DNA from 4 places in the Streptomyces sp. NPDC049541 genome. Region 4 is predicted to be linked to each of the others. Evidence: riboswitches for the same ligand, from Rfam matches in the RefSeq annotation. Region 4 holds a riboswitch; each other region holds the start of a gene.

Region 1 (3,518 bases), on a different contig from region 4:
TCGTGAACAACACGGGCTGGGGCAGCGGTGTGTACGTGGTGCTCCTCGGCCTGCTGATGGCGCAGTACACCTTCACCGGCTACGACGCCTCCGCCCATATGACGGAGGAGACGCACGACGCGTCGACGGCCGGCCCCAAGGGCATCGTCCAGTCCATCTGGACGTCCTGGATAGCGGGCTTCGTGCTGCTGCTCGGCTTCACGTTCGCCATCCAGTCCTACGACAAGGAGCTCGCCTCGCCCACCGGGGCGCCGCCGGCCCAGATCCTGCTGGACGCCCTGGGCGCCACAGCGGGCAAACTGCTGCTCCTGGTCGTCATCGGCGCCCAGCTGTTCTGCGGGATGGCCTCGGTCACCGCCAACAGCCGCATGATCTACGCCTTTTCACGCGACGGCGCGCTGCCCTTCTCGCATGTGTGGCACACGGTGAGCCCGCGGACCCGGACACCCGTGGCCGCCGTATGGCTGGCGGCGGTCGGAGCGCTGCTCCTCGGCCTGCCTTATCTGATCAATGTGACGGCGTACGCGGCGGTGACCTCGATCGCCGTCATCGGCCTGTACATCGCGTACGTCATCCCGACGCTGCTGCGGGTGCGCAAGGGCGACGACTTCGCACGGGGCCCGTGGCACCTGGGCCGCTGGTCCCGCCCCATCGGCATCGTCTCGGTGGTGTGGGTGGGCGTGATCACGGTCCTCTTCATGCTGCCCCAGGTCTCGCCGGTCACCTGGGAGAGCTTCAACTACGCCCCGGTCGCCGTCCTGGTCGTCCTCGGCTTCGCGGCGGCGTGGTGGGGCGCGTCGGCCCGGCACTGGTTCCTCAACCCGGCCCACGAACGCACGCTCGCCCGGGAGGCGTCCCGCGCGGCGGCCTCCGGCCAGGCTTCCGCGGGCGCCCCCGAAAAGGTAGATCCCTGACACTCCGGCTGGATCTTCACCTCCGGCACGGCCGTGTCCCCGATACCCGATCGGAGACGCGGCCGTGTCCGGCTATGCTCGTGGAGGCAACATCACCAGGGGCCCTTAGCTCAATTGGCAGAGCAGTGGACTTTTAATCCATTGGTTGTGGGTTCGAGTCCCACAGGGCCTACGGCTGGTAGGCGAGGGACATGCCCTCTGACCTGCTACGCAGCGCCTGAGTCGGCTTCGGTCGGCTCGGGCGCTGCTGCGTTTTCTGGGCTGTGTGCGGGCAGCCGCGCGGACCGTCAGCCCGGGCCAGGTTCGGCCGCCGATTCCGGCGCGCAGTGTTTCAGCAGCGCGGAGACCGGGCCCTCGACGAGTCGGTAGCGCACGATCCGGCCGTCCTTCTCGCCCTCGACGATGCCCGCGGTCCGCAGCAGACGCAGAGCCTGGGAGACGGCCGTGTCCCGCATCCCGCTGGCGACGGCGAGGTCGGACACGGCGATCGGGCCGGCCTCCTGGAGGGCGAACAGCAAGGACAGGCGTCCGGGATCGGAGAGCAGCGAGAAGCGATCGGCCCAGGCGCGCACGCGCTCGGGGTCGCCGACGGCGGCGATGGCATCGCAGACCCGATGGCCGTCAATGGTGCGCCGCCCGGCGTGTTCCGCGGGGACGAGATGCATGCGTCCATCATCGCAGCGAACAGGTGCTGACCTCCATACCTGTTCAGCTGTGCAGCCTTGCAGCCACTGCCCGCGGCCTTCTAGGGTGAGCGGGCCGTGGTGTTCGGGAAGCCGGTGCCGGCCCTCAGGGGCTCAGTCCGGAGCGGCCCTCGCCACTGTGATCGGGGAGTTCGTCGCCCACGTCCCGCAGGGGACAGCCACTGGCCGCCGCAAGGCGGTTGGGAAGGCGGGCGGCGGACGTACGACCCGTCAGCCAGGAGACCGGCCACGGCATCACGAAGCTGATCCACGAGGTGCTGGAGCGTGTCCGTATGACCGTGTCCCAAGGCGTGCCCGAAACCGCCGCCGTCCCGTCCTTTCGCTGGCGCCGCGAGGACACCCTCCGCACCGCCGGCCTGCTGACCGTGATCGTCGCTCTGCACGTGGCCGCCTTCGGGGTCCTCTTCCTCCTCGTGATCCCGCATCACTACACGGTCGGCACCCAGGCGTTCGGGGTCGGACTCGGCATCACCGCCTACACCCTCGGCATGCGGCACGCCTTCGACGCCGACCACATCGCCGCCATCGACAACACCACCCGCAAGCTGATGGCCGACGGAAAGCGGCCGGTGTCGGTGGGGTTCTGGTTCGCGCTCGGACACTCCAGCGTGGTGGTCGTCATGGCCGCGCTGGTCGCCGGGGGCACGCACCTCGCCGGCACCCTGATGAACGACGGCTCCCGGACCCACCAGGTGCTCGGCACGGTGGGCACCACGGTCTCCGGCGGCTTCCTGTACCTCATCGCCGCCCTCAACCTCGTTGCGCTGTTCGGCATCGCGCGCGTCTTCCGCGCGATGCGCGCCGGACGCTACGACGAGGCGGAGCTGGAGGCGCACCTGGACTCGCGCGGCTTCATGAACCGCATTCTCGGCCGCCTCACCAAGTCCGTCCGCCGCCCCGGCCAGATGTTCCCTCTCGGCTTCCTGTTCGGGATCGGCTTCGACACCTCGACCGAGGTCCTGTTGCTCGCCCTGGCCGGCAACGGCGCCGCCGCCGGGCTGCCGTGGTACGCGGTGCTGTGCCTGCCCCTCCTCTTCGCCGCGGGCATGAGCCTGTTCGACACCCTCGACGGCACCTTCATGAACTTCGCCTACCAGTGGGCGTTCTCCAACCCCGTTCGCAAGGTGTTCTACAACCTCACGATCACCGGCCTGTCCATCGCGGTGGCCTTCTTCGTCGGCACGATCGAACTCGTCGGCGTTCTGCACGACAAGCTCGGTCTGCGGGACGCCGTCACCGGCTGGATATCCGGGCTGGACCTGGACAACGTCGGTTACGTCATCGTCGGCCTGTTCGTGGTCGTCTGGGCCGTGGCGCTGGCTTACTGGCGTCTGGCCAGGGTTGAGGAGCGCTGGAGCGCCCGCACCGCCGACACCGGCTGACGGCACCCGCCCTCGTCTCCTGACTTCAGTGAGAGCAAGCAGCGCCAAAGTCGCCGTGGTTCAGCATTTCGGCCGCTGACCGGCTCGGTCCGGCGCTGCGAGGCTGCCGTCATGGACAAAGCGAGGATCTCCCGTCGGACTTTCACCGGCCTGGCGGTGGCCGCATGTACGGGTCTCGTGACGCCGATGCTGAAGGCCCCCCTGGGACGGCGAGTCGACGCGCTGCTGGCCAGGATGACCGTCGCCGACAAGGTCGCGCAGCTGAACATCCCGGTCTGTCTGCCCCAGGAACTCCTCGGTGACTCCACGGATCCGACCGGCACACGGGAGCACCGGGAGGCGTACGTACGCGGTGAGACGGTGGTCGGAAAGAAGGCGGACCGGATGAGGCTGGGCCCGGGCGGAGGGTTCTTCGGCCTGGTCAACCAGTCCCTCTCCGGGTCCGTGCCGGTTCCTCATCCACTGAGCCCGCGTCAACAGGCGTCACAGCACAACCACTTGCAGCGCCTCGCCCGCGC
Region 2 (3,518 bases), 630 kb from region 4:
TCCAGGAGGCTGACGTCCCCGCGGAACTTGTTGACGAGGAACCCGGCGACCAGCTCCTGGTCCTCGGGGGAGAGCAGGGCGACGGTGCCGAAGAAGGAGGCGAAGACCCCGCCGCGGTCGATGTCACCGACCACGAGCACGGGAAGCCGCGCGTTACGGGCGATCCCCATGTTCACGATGTCGGTCCGCCGCAGGTTGATCTCGGCGGGAGAACCCGCCCCCTCACAGATCACGGCGTCATACGTGCCCCGCAACTCGGCCAGGCAGTCGAGCACGGTCCCCAGAAGCTGCTGCTGCCGCCCACCGTGATAACCGCGCGCGCTCAGCTCGCCGACGGGCTTGCCCATCAGCACGACCTGGCTGCTCTGCTCGCCACCGGGCTTGAGCAGCACGGGGTTCATCAGCGCGGTCGGCTCGATCCGGCAGGCCTGCGCCTGCATGGCCTGAGCCCGCCCGATCTCGGCACCCTCTCGCGTCACGAACGAGTTCAGGGACATGTTCTGCGCCTTGAAGGGCGCGACCTTGACCCCCTGCCGCACCAGCCAACGACAGATCCCGGCGGTGACGACACTCTTCCCGGCATCCGAGGTGGTACCGGCGACAAGAAGCCCCCCGCCGGTCATGACACCCGCCCCGACCGCTGTGGGCAGTCGTTCCGCAGGGCGGAACGGGTGGGCACAGCCCCCACCACCGGTCGCCGTGCGACCCGGGCACGTGACACCGCCCCAGCCGCGCTGACCCCCAACGCCAGCCACCCCACCCGCCGCGACAACCGCACGGCACGCTCAATGTCGCCGACTTCCACCGCACGCCCCTCCCCGTTCAGCACAGGCCGATGCTCAACACGCCCCCCATACGACAAGGTCCCCCCGAGCCGAACCCCCAGCGCCCCCGCGAACGACGCCTCCACGGGCCCGGCGTTGGGGCTCGGATGCTTCGCGGCGTCAGAACGCCAGGCGCGTACGGCCCCCCGGCCGTCACCCCCGGCAGCGGCGGCCAGCACGGCGGTCAGCCGGGCCCCCGGCCACCCCGCCACGTCGTCCAGTCGCGCGGAAGCCCACCCGTATCGCCGGTACTTGGCCGACTTGTGCCCCACCATGGCGTCGAGCGTGTTGACGGCCCGGAATCCGAGCAGCCCCGGCACCCCGCCCACGGCCCCCCACACCAGCGCCCCCACGACGGCGTCGGAGGTGTTCTCGGCGACGGACTCCACCACCGCCCGCGCGATCCCGTCGGCGTCCAGGGCCTGCGGGTCCCGCCCGCACAGATGCGGCAGCCGGGCCCGGGCGGCCTCGACGTCCCCGGACTCCAGCGCCCGTCCGATGCCGCGGGCCTCGCGCGCGAGCGAAGTCCCCCCGACGACGGCCCACGTGGCGGCCGCGGTCAGGGCGAGGGAGGCGGCACGGGACGGACGTACGGCCCTCTGCGCCACAGCACCCAGCGCGAGGGCGCTCCCGGCGCACACGGCGGTGTGCAGCGCGCCCCACCCGCGGTGGTCCCGCCACAACACCCGCTCCACGGCCCCGGCGGCCCGCCCGAACACGGCGACCGGATGCCCACGGCGCGGATCGCCGAGCAGATGGTCACCGAGGAGGCCGGCGGCGGCGCCGTACGCGAAGACGCGATCGGCACGCATCGGCTCAGCCGGCCGTGGGGTGGGGCAGCGACCTGGTACTGGTCCTGTACGTCACACGGCAGGCTGGCATGGCGACATGTCCTCACTCAGGGTGTCCACGCCCTGGTTCGACGAGACCGGCGGTGAGAGTTCCTGGCTCCCGGGGCTTACTACCCCGGTGACAGTGGCGGGACCGCGCCGGACTTGCACCGGCTTCCTCTCGCGCCGCCGTAGCTGGCTTCGGCAGTCCACCACGCGCCCGAACGGCAGTCAACTTGCCGTTGACCTGCGACGGGGGAGTGTGCTGAGGCCCACACCCGGCGCCCTGAACCCTGCATGAGAAACCCGCGGGGGGGGGGGGGGGGGGGGGGGGGGGGGGGGGGGGGCGCCGGGGGGGGGCGGGGGGGGGGCGGCGCCCCGCCCCCCCCCCCCCCCCCCCCCCCCCCCCCGCCCCCCCCCCCCCGCGCCCCCCCCCCCCCCCCCCCCCCCCCCCCCCCCCCCCCCCCCGGGACGTGGAGAAAGCCGGTCCGGCCGCGGCCTCAGGCCTTGGCGATCACCAGATGGATTCCGTACGCCACGGCCGCCGCGCAGCCCGCGAAGGCCACGTATGCGCCGGCCACCGCCAGGGATGCCGAGTTGCCCTGCGCCACGGCCCGCTCGCGGCGCGACAGGCCCATGATGCCGAGGGTGAACAGGGCCACGAGGCCCACCGTGACCGCGAGGCTGACGCCGAAGACGGAGCCCAGGGCTGCCCAGTCGATCTTCATGCTGCTTCTCTTCCTTCGTACCGGGTGGGCGGGCTCAGACGGCCGCGGCCGGCGGGGTCGCCGGGTCGGGGACGGCGCTCACGGGGGCCGGGGCGGGGATCGTGGCCGTCAGGTCCTCGGTCACCGTGCCCGCCGGGGGCGGGGTCACGGCGGCGATCGCCGTGGTCACCACGCCGGGCGGCTCCTCGCTCTCGTTGACATTCGACGCGTCGATGACCTCGCGCCGGGAGATCTTCCAGATGGCCGCACTGGCGACGACCAGGAAGACGGCGACGACGGCGGTGCCCCAGTCGCCGAGATCCGTCACGGACTCCGCGCCCGCACCGACCAGCGCCGCGGCCGGCAGCGTCAGGCACCAGGCCACGAGCATGCGGGTGGCCGTCGACCAGCGGACCACTCCGCCCTTGCGGCCGAGGCCGGCGCCCATCACCGAACCGGAGACCGAGTGGGTGGTGGAGAGGGAGAAGCCGAGGTGCGAGGAGGCCAGGATGACCGTGGCCGCACTGGTCTGGGCGGCGAAGCCCTGCTGCGGCTGGAGCTCGGTCAGGCCCTTGCCCATGGTGCGGATGATGCGCCAGCCGCCGAGCCAGGTGCCGAGCGCGATGGCGAGGCCCGCGGAGAGGATGACCCAGGTGGGCGGGTCGGAGTCGGGAGCGACGGCGCCGCCGGCGACCAGGGCGAGGGTGATGATGCCCATCGTCTTCTGTGCGTCGTTGGTGCCGTGGGCCAGCGAGACCAGGCCCGCGGAGGCGATCTGGCCGACGCGGTAGCCCTTCTCGGCGGCCTTGCCGTCGGCCTTCTTGCCGAGGGTGTACGAGAGCCGGGTCGCGAGCAGCGCTGCCAGGCCCGCGACGATCGGGGCGGCGAGCGCCGGGATGAGCACCTTGGTGACGAGCACGTCACCGTGCACCGCGCCCATGCCGGCCGAGGCGATGGTGGCGCCGATCAGGCCGCCCATCAGGGCGTGCGAGGAACTGGAGGGAAGCCCGACGAGCCAGGTCAGCAGGTTCCAGAGGATCGCGCCGACCAGCGCCGCGAAGATGACCTCGGGACGTATGCCGGTCTCGTCGACGAGACCCTTGGAGATCGTGTTGGCGACCTCCACGGAGAGGAAGGCACCCGCAAGGTTCAGCACG
Region 3 (3,518 bases), on a different contig from region 4:
CTAGGGCTGTCGGTCAGCGGGTGCCCGGCCCGCCGCTTCCGAACGCCCCGCTGTTGCCCTCGCTCCAGCGCATGCGCTTCTGCGACGCACTCGTCCTGCTCGGCGTATTGCCGTGACCGGGCAGCTCGTGCGGGGTCAGCCGATGCTCGGTGTGGGGGATCTCGGCGGGCTCGCGGTTCTCCTGTACCTCGCGGACCGGGCCGTCGTCCGGCAGCTGCGGCTGATCCTCCGGGCGTGGCGGAGCGGGTTCGCGGCGGCGGATGCGGGCGCCCAGGAAGAAGGCACCGATCAGCAGGGCCACGACCGCCACCCCCACGACGACCAGGCCGATTCCGAGTGCGCCGCGGCCTGCGGCGATGTCCATCCATGAGGTGCTCATGGGCTCGCGGGTACCCAGGGGACCCGGTGCCAACCGAACCGGCCCGGCCGGACCTCGTACACCTCGTGTTTGAGGCGATCGGCGGGGGCAACCCGCCAGGTGTGACTTCGACGACCCAGCAGGAGCTCTTCCGCTTCCTGGAGGACCGCTTCGCCTGTGCGCAGGCGTGCACCGAGTGCGCACGCGCGTGTGCGCTGCGCGCAAGTCTCGTGGACCCGGACGGCACGGAGGAGCAGGAACTCGTACGACGCAAGGGCATCATGTGTGCGGAGGTGTGCGACGCGACCTGCCGTGTGCTGTCCGAGCAGAACCGCCTGGACGAGGCCGCCATCCGCATCCAGGTGGAGTGGTGCCGCACCGTGTGCCTGGAGTGCGCGCATGCCTTCGACCGGCTGCCGGGTGCCGAGGACGGCGCGAAGGCCTGCCGGCAGTGCGCCGAGGCGTGCACGGAATTCCTCGCCACCCTGAACTGAGCCTCACAGCGACGCGCCGACCGGCTGCCCGAGGCGCACGTTCCAGCGCCCGGACCTGCCGCTGAGCTCGACGCCCGTCAGCGGCGGCACATCCGCGCGCCAGAACGCCGACTCCGGCGCCCCGAGGGCCCGGACCACCGCGGCCCGTACGGCCTCGGGCTCGACCACGGCGAGAGTGCGGCCCGGCGTCTGCGCGACCGTCTCCAGCCACACCGCCACCCGGTCGCACAGCGCCGCCACCGACTCCCCGCCGTGCGGCACGGCGGCGGGGTCCGACAGCCAGCGGGCCAGCGCCTCCGGCTCGCGCTCACTCACCTCGGCCAGCGTCGCCCCGCGCCAGCGGCCCGCGTCCAGTGCCGCCAACTCCGGCGCCTCCACGGCGTCGAGGCCGAGGGCGGCCGCGGTCTCGCGGCAGCGCACGGTGGGGGAGACCCAGACCCGTTCCGCCGCCGGAAGCATGCCGGCGGCAGCCCGTGCCTGGCGCAGCCCGGAGGCGTCCAGCGGGCAGTCGTGGTCGAAGCGGGCCTCCCGGAGGGACGCGGTGATCGCAGTTGAGATCAAGATCACTCGGCTCGTCATGTGTCCACTCCCGCGCTCGACATCGCTTCGAAATCCTTGAACTGACCGTGATCGGGCGGCGAGAACGGCTCACCAGGGGCGCTCACGGCTGTTCCATGCGCCCTTGGCCCCGTCTCTGCTTCGCGGTACCTTCTCGTGGATATTGACGACGGCACAGCGGAAGCCGGTGGAAGTCCGGCACGGTCGCGCCACTGTATGCCGGGCACGCACCCAGGGTGTGTGCCGGGCGAGTCAGACCCGCCCCGTCGTCGTGTGCACCACCGAGACGGGACGCGAGTTCCCCAGGAGGGCCTGCCATGGCGCAGTCTGTCGCTCAGCCGACCACCACCCCCACCGCCGTACCGGCGAAGCTGCCGATCGGCGCGATCGTCCCCTGGGCGGTCTTCTTCGGCATCCTGATGCTGGTTCTGCTCTACTTCGTCGGCGCCGAGCAGGGCGCCACCTCCGTGATGAGCGGGGACAACGTCCACGAGTGGGTGCACGACGCCCGCCACCTGCTCGGCTTCCCCTGCCACTGAGGGCGGCGAGAAAGCACAGCCGCCCATGAACTCGGCAACCGTCCGCAACCTCCTGGTGCGCGGCATGCTCGCGGGACTGGCCGCGGGCCTGCTCGCCCTCGTCGTCGCCTACTTCCTCGGTGAACCGCGCGTCGACGCGGCCATCGCCTACGAGGAGGCGCACTCCCACGAGCACGGCGTGGAAGCCGTCAGCCGCACGATGCAGTCCACCGCGGGCCTGTCCACCGGTGTGCTGGTCTACGGCGTCGCGTTCGGCGGCATCGCCGCCCTCGCGTACTGCTTCGCGCTCGGCCGCATCGGCCGCTTCGGGCCGCGCGCGAGCGCGCTGCTCCTGGCGGCCGCCGGTTTGATCACCGTGTACGTCGTGCCGTTCCTGAAGTACCCGGCCAACCCGCCGTCCGTCGGAGACCCCGACACCATCGGCACACGCACCACGCTGTACTTCCTGATGGTGGTGCTCAGCGTGCTGCTGGCCGTCGCCGCGGTCATCCTGGGCAAGCGCCTCGCGCCCCGCCTGGGCAACTGGAACGCGACGCTCGCCGCGGGCGCGTTCCTGGTCCTCGCCATCGGGCTCGCGTACGCGTTCCTGCCGTCCTTCAACGAGGTCCCCAAGGACTTCTCCGCCACCCTGCTCTGGCAGTTCCGACTGGCGGCCCTGGCCGTCCAGTTGACCCTGTGGACCTCCTTCGGGCTGGTCTTCGGGGTGCTGGCGGAGCGGACGCTCGCCCCGAAGCCGGCGCGGGCGAACGGCGCCACCCGGGCAACTCCCGTCGCCCACTGACCGGTTCCACCGGCTCAATCGGCACAGGGCCCCCGGTCGACGACCGGGGGCCCTTTCCCTCTCCCTCGCCATTCCCAATTTCTGGAACACGTTCTACGGTGTGCGCCGTCAGGACCGGCCTGGGAAGCCTGGAGGCGCCGTGCACCTCGAATACACGCCCGAGCAGCAGCGGCTGCGCATCGAACTGCGCTCGTACTTCGCCGAGTTGGTGCCGGACAACGCCTACGCGCGGCACGGCGACCCGGCCGCCCAGAAGCGCTTCTACCGCGAGACCATCCGGCGCCTCGGCGCGGACGGCTGGCTCGGCGTGGGCTGGCCGAAGGAGTACGGCGGGCGCGGGCTGACCGCGATGGAGCAGTTCATCTTCTTCGACGAGGCCGCCCAGGCCGGCGTACCTCTGCCGCTGATGGCGCTGAACACTGTCGGACCGACGATCATGCAGTTCGGCACGGACGAGCAGAAGGCGTACTTCCTGCCCAAGATCCTCGCCGGCGAGATCGACTTCGCGATCGGCTACAGCGAGCCCGACGCGGGCACGGATCTCGCGTCCCTGAAGACGCGCGCGGTGCGCGAGGGCGACGAGTACATCGTCAACGGGCAGAAGATCTGGACCACCAACGGCGACACCGCGGACTGGGTGTGGCTGGCGACCCGCACCGACCCCGACGCCCCGCCCCACAAGGGCATCACCATGCTCCTCGTCCCCACCAGTGACCCCGGCTACTCCTGCACCGTCATCAACACCCTCGCCTCGCACGACACCACGGCCAGCTACTACGAGAACATCC
Region 4 (3,518 bases):
CCAGGGGGTTCGGGCGCGGCAGGTGGCTACGACGTAGGCGGACGCGGCGATGAGGAGGGAGAGGAGGAGGGGGTTGGTGGTGCGGGTGGCCGCGGTGCCCAGGCCCAGGGACCAGAGCCACCAGGCTCCGGGGTGGAGGTGTGCGGGGCGGTGGGGGTGCGTGGGGGCGGCGAGCGCGACCCGGCGGGGCGGGGTGCCGCTCTCCTGGCGCGGTTGCCCGGGCCTAGGACGCATTCCTTCTCCGCCTTGCCTGCCACACCGCTGCCGCGCCCAGGAGAGCAACCGCCCCCGCTCCCGCGAACAACCCGACCGACGGCCCCCCGCCCCCCTGCCCGTTCTTCGCCGCAACCGTCGGCTTCCTCCCCGCCGAGACCTGCTCCCCGCACCCCTTCTCCGGATACCCGGCGATGGCACACAGCAGCGCGTTCGTGTCGTACCGCAGCGGTTTCGCCACCGCCGCCAGCGCATCCGCCGTCGTCCCGTCGGCAGACACCCGTGCGCAGACCGTGCGACGGGCCGGCGGTGTCTCCCCGGACGGTGCGTCGGCGGCCGTACCGAAGTCGAGGACGAGCGCCACGCGCTTCTTGCCCTCCTGGGCGGGCGTCCGCGCGCAGATCGCCGGGAACGACACCGCCCCGCGCGGCTTCGCCGAGTCGCCCGAGTCCTCACTCACCGAGAAGCGGAAGCCCTGGACGGCGCCGTCGGAGGGGCGGGCGGTGGCGGGGCCCCGGGTGGCGTACGTCCAGTGACCGGCGTCGTAGTCCCAGAAGGACCAGTAGCGGTAGCCGGCGGCCTGCGCCTGGCCGTTGCCGGTCAGGGCCAGGAACAGGGCGGCGAGGAGCGGCAGGACGCGGCGGATCACGGCTGTGCCTTCTTCTTGCGGCCGCTGATCAGGAAGCCGACGCCGATGCCGCCGAGGAGGCCGACGCCGACCATCCACCAGACGCTGACCCCGGAGTCGTCCCTGTGTGCTGCCTTGTGCGAGGGGCGGGCGGGCGCCGGGCCCGTCGCGTTGAGAAGCCTGACCAGGTCCTGGCCGCCGAAGTCGTGGACGTCGGAGGTCTCCGCGTGCGCCGCGAGGATCAACTCCGCATACGCGGCCGGTCCGGCCTGCTTCGCCCACGCGGCGGAGTTGGCCTCCAGCCAGCGCATGGCGTCGGCAGCCTTGTCGCGGTGGCCCGCGGTGGCGAGGGCGAGGACCGCGTCGGCCGTGTTGCCGTAGTCGGGCTGGGGCTTGGCGCCGGGCAGCGTCGACGTCACGTGCTTGTCCTTGGCCAGGGCCTTGACGAGGTACGCGGCACCGTTCTGCGCGGCCTGCTCGCGGTCGGTGGCCTTCTTGCACGCCGGAGTGGTGCCGGTGGGTTTCGGGGAGTCCCCGGTCAGCCCCTTGCCGAGGGCGCCCACGACCGCCGCCGCGCTCGCGTCCGCGTTGGCGGACAGCCTGCCCTTCTTGTCCGGCTGGAAGGCGAAGGCACCAGAGCCGTCCCCTTCGCAGGGGAGGGCGAGCTTCAGCAGGGCGTCGTAAGGGGACCTGCCGTCCTTGAGGACCTGGTCCGGCTTCTCGCCCACGGCGGTCAGCGCGCCGATGACGACGGACGTCGAGTTCGCGTCACTCGCTCCGCCCGGGGCGTAGCCCCAGCCGCCGTCCTTGTTCTGCACGGACTTCAGCCAGGAGACCGCCTTGCCGGTGGCGCCCTTGTGTCCGCCGAGCGCGGCGAGGGCCTGGACGGCGGCGCCCGTACTGTTCGTGTCAACCATGAGCTTCGCGTCACAGGGCTTCGCCGGGTCCGCGCGGAACGGCGCGAACGCCCCGTTCGCACACTGCTGTCCCGCCAGCCAGTCCACCGCCTTCGCCGCCGGTTTCTCCCCCACGGTGTGCTGCGCGAGCAGCGCCAGCGACTGGCGCCAGACGCCGTCGTACTTCGGGTCGGACGTGCCGAAAAGCCCGTCGGGCCGGGACGGGGAGGGGGACGCGGCGAAGGCGGGGACGGCTGCGCCCAGTACGACGGTGGTGGCGGCCAGTGCCGCGACGCTGCGGCGGACGACGTTCATGATCGGCGGGTGCCTCTCCCTGCGGGAGCGGGCAGCACGGGACGACCCCGGCGGCTCGGCTCCGTATGCCTCGACGGTGCCGCGCGCCGACGGGTTGCCGACGCGCGTGAGCCGGTCACCACCGCGCGGGGCAGTCCGGCTGGCCGCCCGGTGCGGGCGGGTCACGGTTGCGGGTCAGCGCCGGAATTGCACCGGCTTCCCCCCGTACGGCGTGATGACGACCTGGCCACTGTACCGGCCCGTAGGAAAACGCTGAGAACCGCCTGTGAGGGGCGGCGGCTCCGGCGTCGTGGGCCCGTACGCGCGCACGCATACCTCGTGCCCGGGTACGGCTGTCCGCCTCCAGTCCAGCGACCCGGTGATGCAGCGGCTGTCCGGGCCATGCTTGCCGCCCTCCTCGGCGAGGCAGAGCAGTTGATCCGTACGATCGCGTAGGCGCGCGCGCTCAGCCGACGACGGCCACCGCGTCCACCTCCACCAGCACACCGTCCCGGACCGGCCGCGCCACCACCGTCGTACGAGCGGGCAGGAGCGAGCAGTCCGTGAAGAACTCCCGGTAGACACGGTTGAACTCGGCGAAGTGGGTGCGGTCGGCCAGATAGCAGGTGCAGCGGGTGATCGACCGCCGGTCGCCGCCCGCCGCCGCGACGACGGCCTCGACGTTGGCGAGCACCTGCCGTGCCTGCCCGTCGAAGTCCGCGGGCATCTCGCCGGTCGCCGGATCCAGCGGCCCCTGGCCCGAGGTGAACAGCAGCGGACCGCTCCGCACCCCTTGGGACAGCGGCGGTGCGCTGCCGTCGCCGAAGGGGACGAAGGGCGCGCGGTCGGTGCGGACGGGTTCGAGGGGGCCGCGGCCGACGCGCGGGGTCGGGCCGCCGAAGGGGAGGCGCAGGGTGCGGGAGGCGAGCAGCCAACGGCCGTCGACGCGGCGGAAGCTGTCCTCGTAGTGGCCCACCTGGACGGGAGGCCCGGCCGGGACCATGCCGCCCGTCCAGCCCTCGATCCGGTACGTCGTGAAGTACGACGTGGCCTCGGCCGTGTCCGCCGAGGTCACCGTCACACGGATGTTGGACATGACCCGCCGCGAGAGCTTGTCGGCGGGCCGTGCGCCGAAGTACTTCCGCAGCGCCTCCCGCCCCTCGGACCGCCTCCCGTCCCCCGGAGGCGGCCACTCCCACCAGCCGTCCTCCGTGAACAGCTCGGCCACGGCGGCCGGTTCGCCGAGGTCCAGGCGGTGGACGAAGTCGAGGATCAGACGCTCGCAGGCACGTTCGGCGAGGAGTTGCTGCAACGGGTTCATGGGACCGTTGGTACCAGCGGCGGATCACCGTGCGCGACCGCTTCACACCGCCACGTACGTCACCGGCTCGCTCCCCGCCACCGCCTCCGCCCGCCCCAGCTTCACCAGCCGCCGCAGATGCGCCTCGGCCTCCGAGACCGCGATGTTCCGCGACCCGTCCGGGATC

The links. A riboswitch is a leader RNA that binds a small molecule or an ion and turns the genes downstream of it on or off. The one in region 4 is predicted to bind cobalamin.
Region 1: another riboswitch for cobalamin. It lies ahead of ACIBW9_RS12375 (HoxN/HupN/NixA family nickel/cobalt transporter); the one in region 4 lies ahead of ACIBW9_RS03950 (prenyltransferase/squalene oxidase repeat-containing protein).
Region 2: another riboswitch for cobalamin. It lies ahead of ACIBW9_RS06880 (cobalamin biosynthesis protein); the one in region 4 lies ahead of ACIBW9_RS03950 (prenyltransferase/squalene oxidase repeat-containing protein).
Region 3: another riboswitch for cobalamin. It lies ahead of ACIBW9_RS11365 (CbtB-domain containing protein); the one in region 4 lies ahead of ACIBW9_RS03950 (prenyltransferase/squalene oxidase repeat-containing protein).

The regions. Positions count from the first base shown of each region.
Region 1 is NZ_JBITLY010000003.1:30,995-34,512, reverse strand. It holds gene ACIBW9_RS12390 (amino acid permease) at 1-914, shown strand, start outside; tRNA gene ACIBW9_RS12385 (tRNA-Lys) at 1,014-1,086, shown strand; gene ACIBW9_RS12380 (ArsR/SmtB family transcription factor) at 1,202-1,579, opposite strand; cobalamin riboswitch at 1,660-1,864, shown strand; gene ACIBW9_RS12375 (HoxN/HupN/NixA family nickel/cobalt transporter) at 1,891-3,000, shown strand.
Region 2 is NZ_JBITLY010000001.1:1,498,746-1,502,263, forward strand. It holds gene ACIBW9_RS06875 (cobyric acid synthase) at 1-623, opposite strand, end outside; gene ACIBW9_RS06880 (cobalamin biosynthesis protein) at 620-1,636, opposite strand; cobalamin riboswitch at 1,742-1,884, opposite strand; gene ACIBW9_RS06885 (hypothetical protein) at 2,155-2,382, opposite strand; gene ACIBW9_RS06890 (anion permease) at 2,417-3,518, opposite strand, start outside.
Region 3 is NZ_JBITLY010000002.1:924,064-927,581, forward strand. It holds gene ACIBW9_RS11345 (TetR/AcrR family transcriptional regulator) at 1-4, shown strand, start outside; gene ACIBW9_RS11350 (DUF6479 family protein) at 14-379, opposite strand; gene ACIBW9_RS11355 (ferredoxin) at 481-852, shown strand; gene ACIBW9_RS11360 (histidine phosphatase family protein) at 856-1,431, opposite strand; cobalamin riboswitch at 1,538-1,691, shown strand; gene ACIBW9_RS11365 (CbtB-domain containing protein) at 1,728-1,949, shown strand; gene ACIBW9_RS11370 (CbtA family protein) at 1,975-2,730, shown strand; gene ACIBW9_RS11375 (acyl-CoA dehydrogenase family protein) at 2,870-3,518, shown strand, end outside.
Region 4 is NZ_JBITLY010000001.1:864,174-867,691, forward strand. It holds gene ACIBW9_RS03940 (energy-coupling factor transporter transmembrane component T) at 1-234, opposite strand, end outside; gene ACIBW9_RS03945 (SCO2322 family protein) at 224-862, opposite strand; gene ACIBW9_RS03950 (prenyltransferase/squalene oxidase repeat-containing protein) at 859-2,052, opposite strand; cobalamin riboswitch at 2,190-2,310, opposite strand; gene ACIBW9_RS03955 (RidA family protein) at 2,498-2,833, opposite strand; partial or broken gene ACIBW9_RS03960 (nuclear transport factor 2 family protein) at 2,906-3,352, opposite strand; gene ACIBW9_RS03965 (MBL fold metallo-hydrolase) at 3,395-3,518, opposite strand, start outside.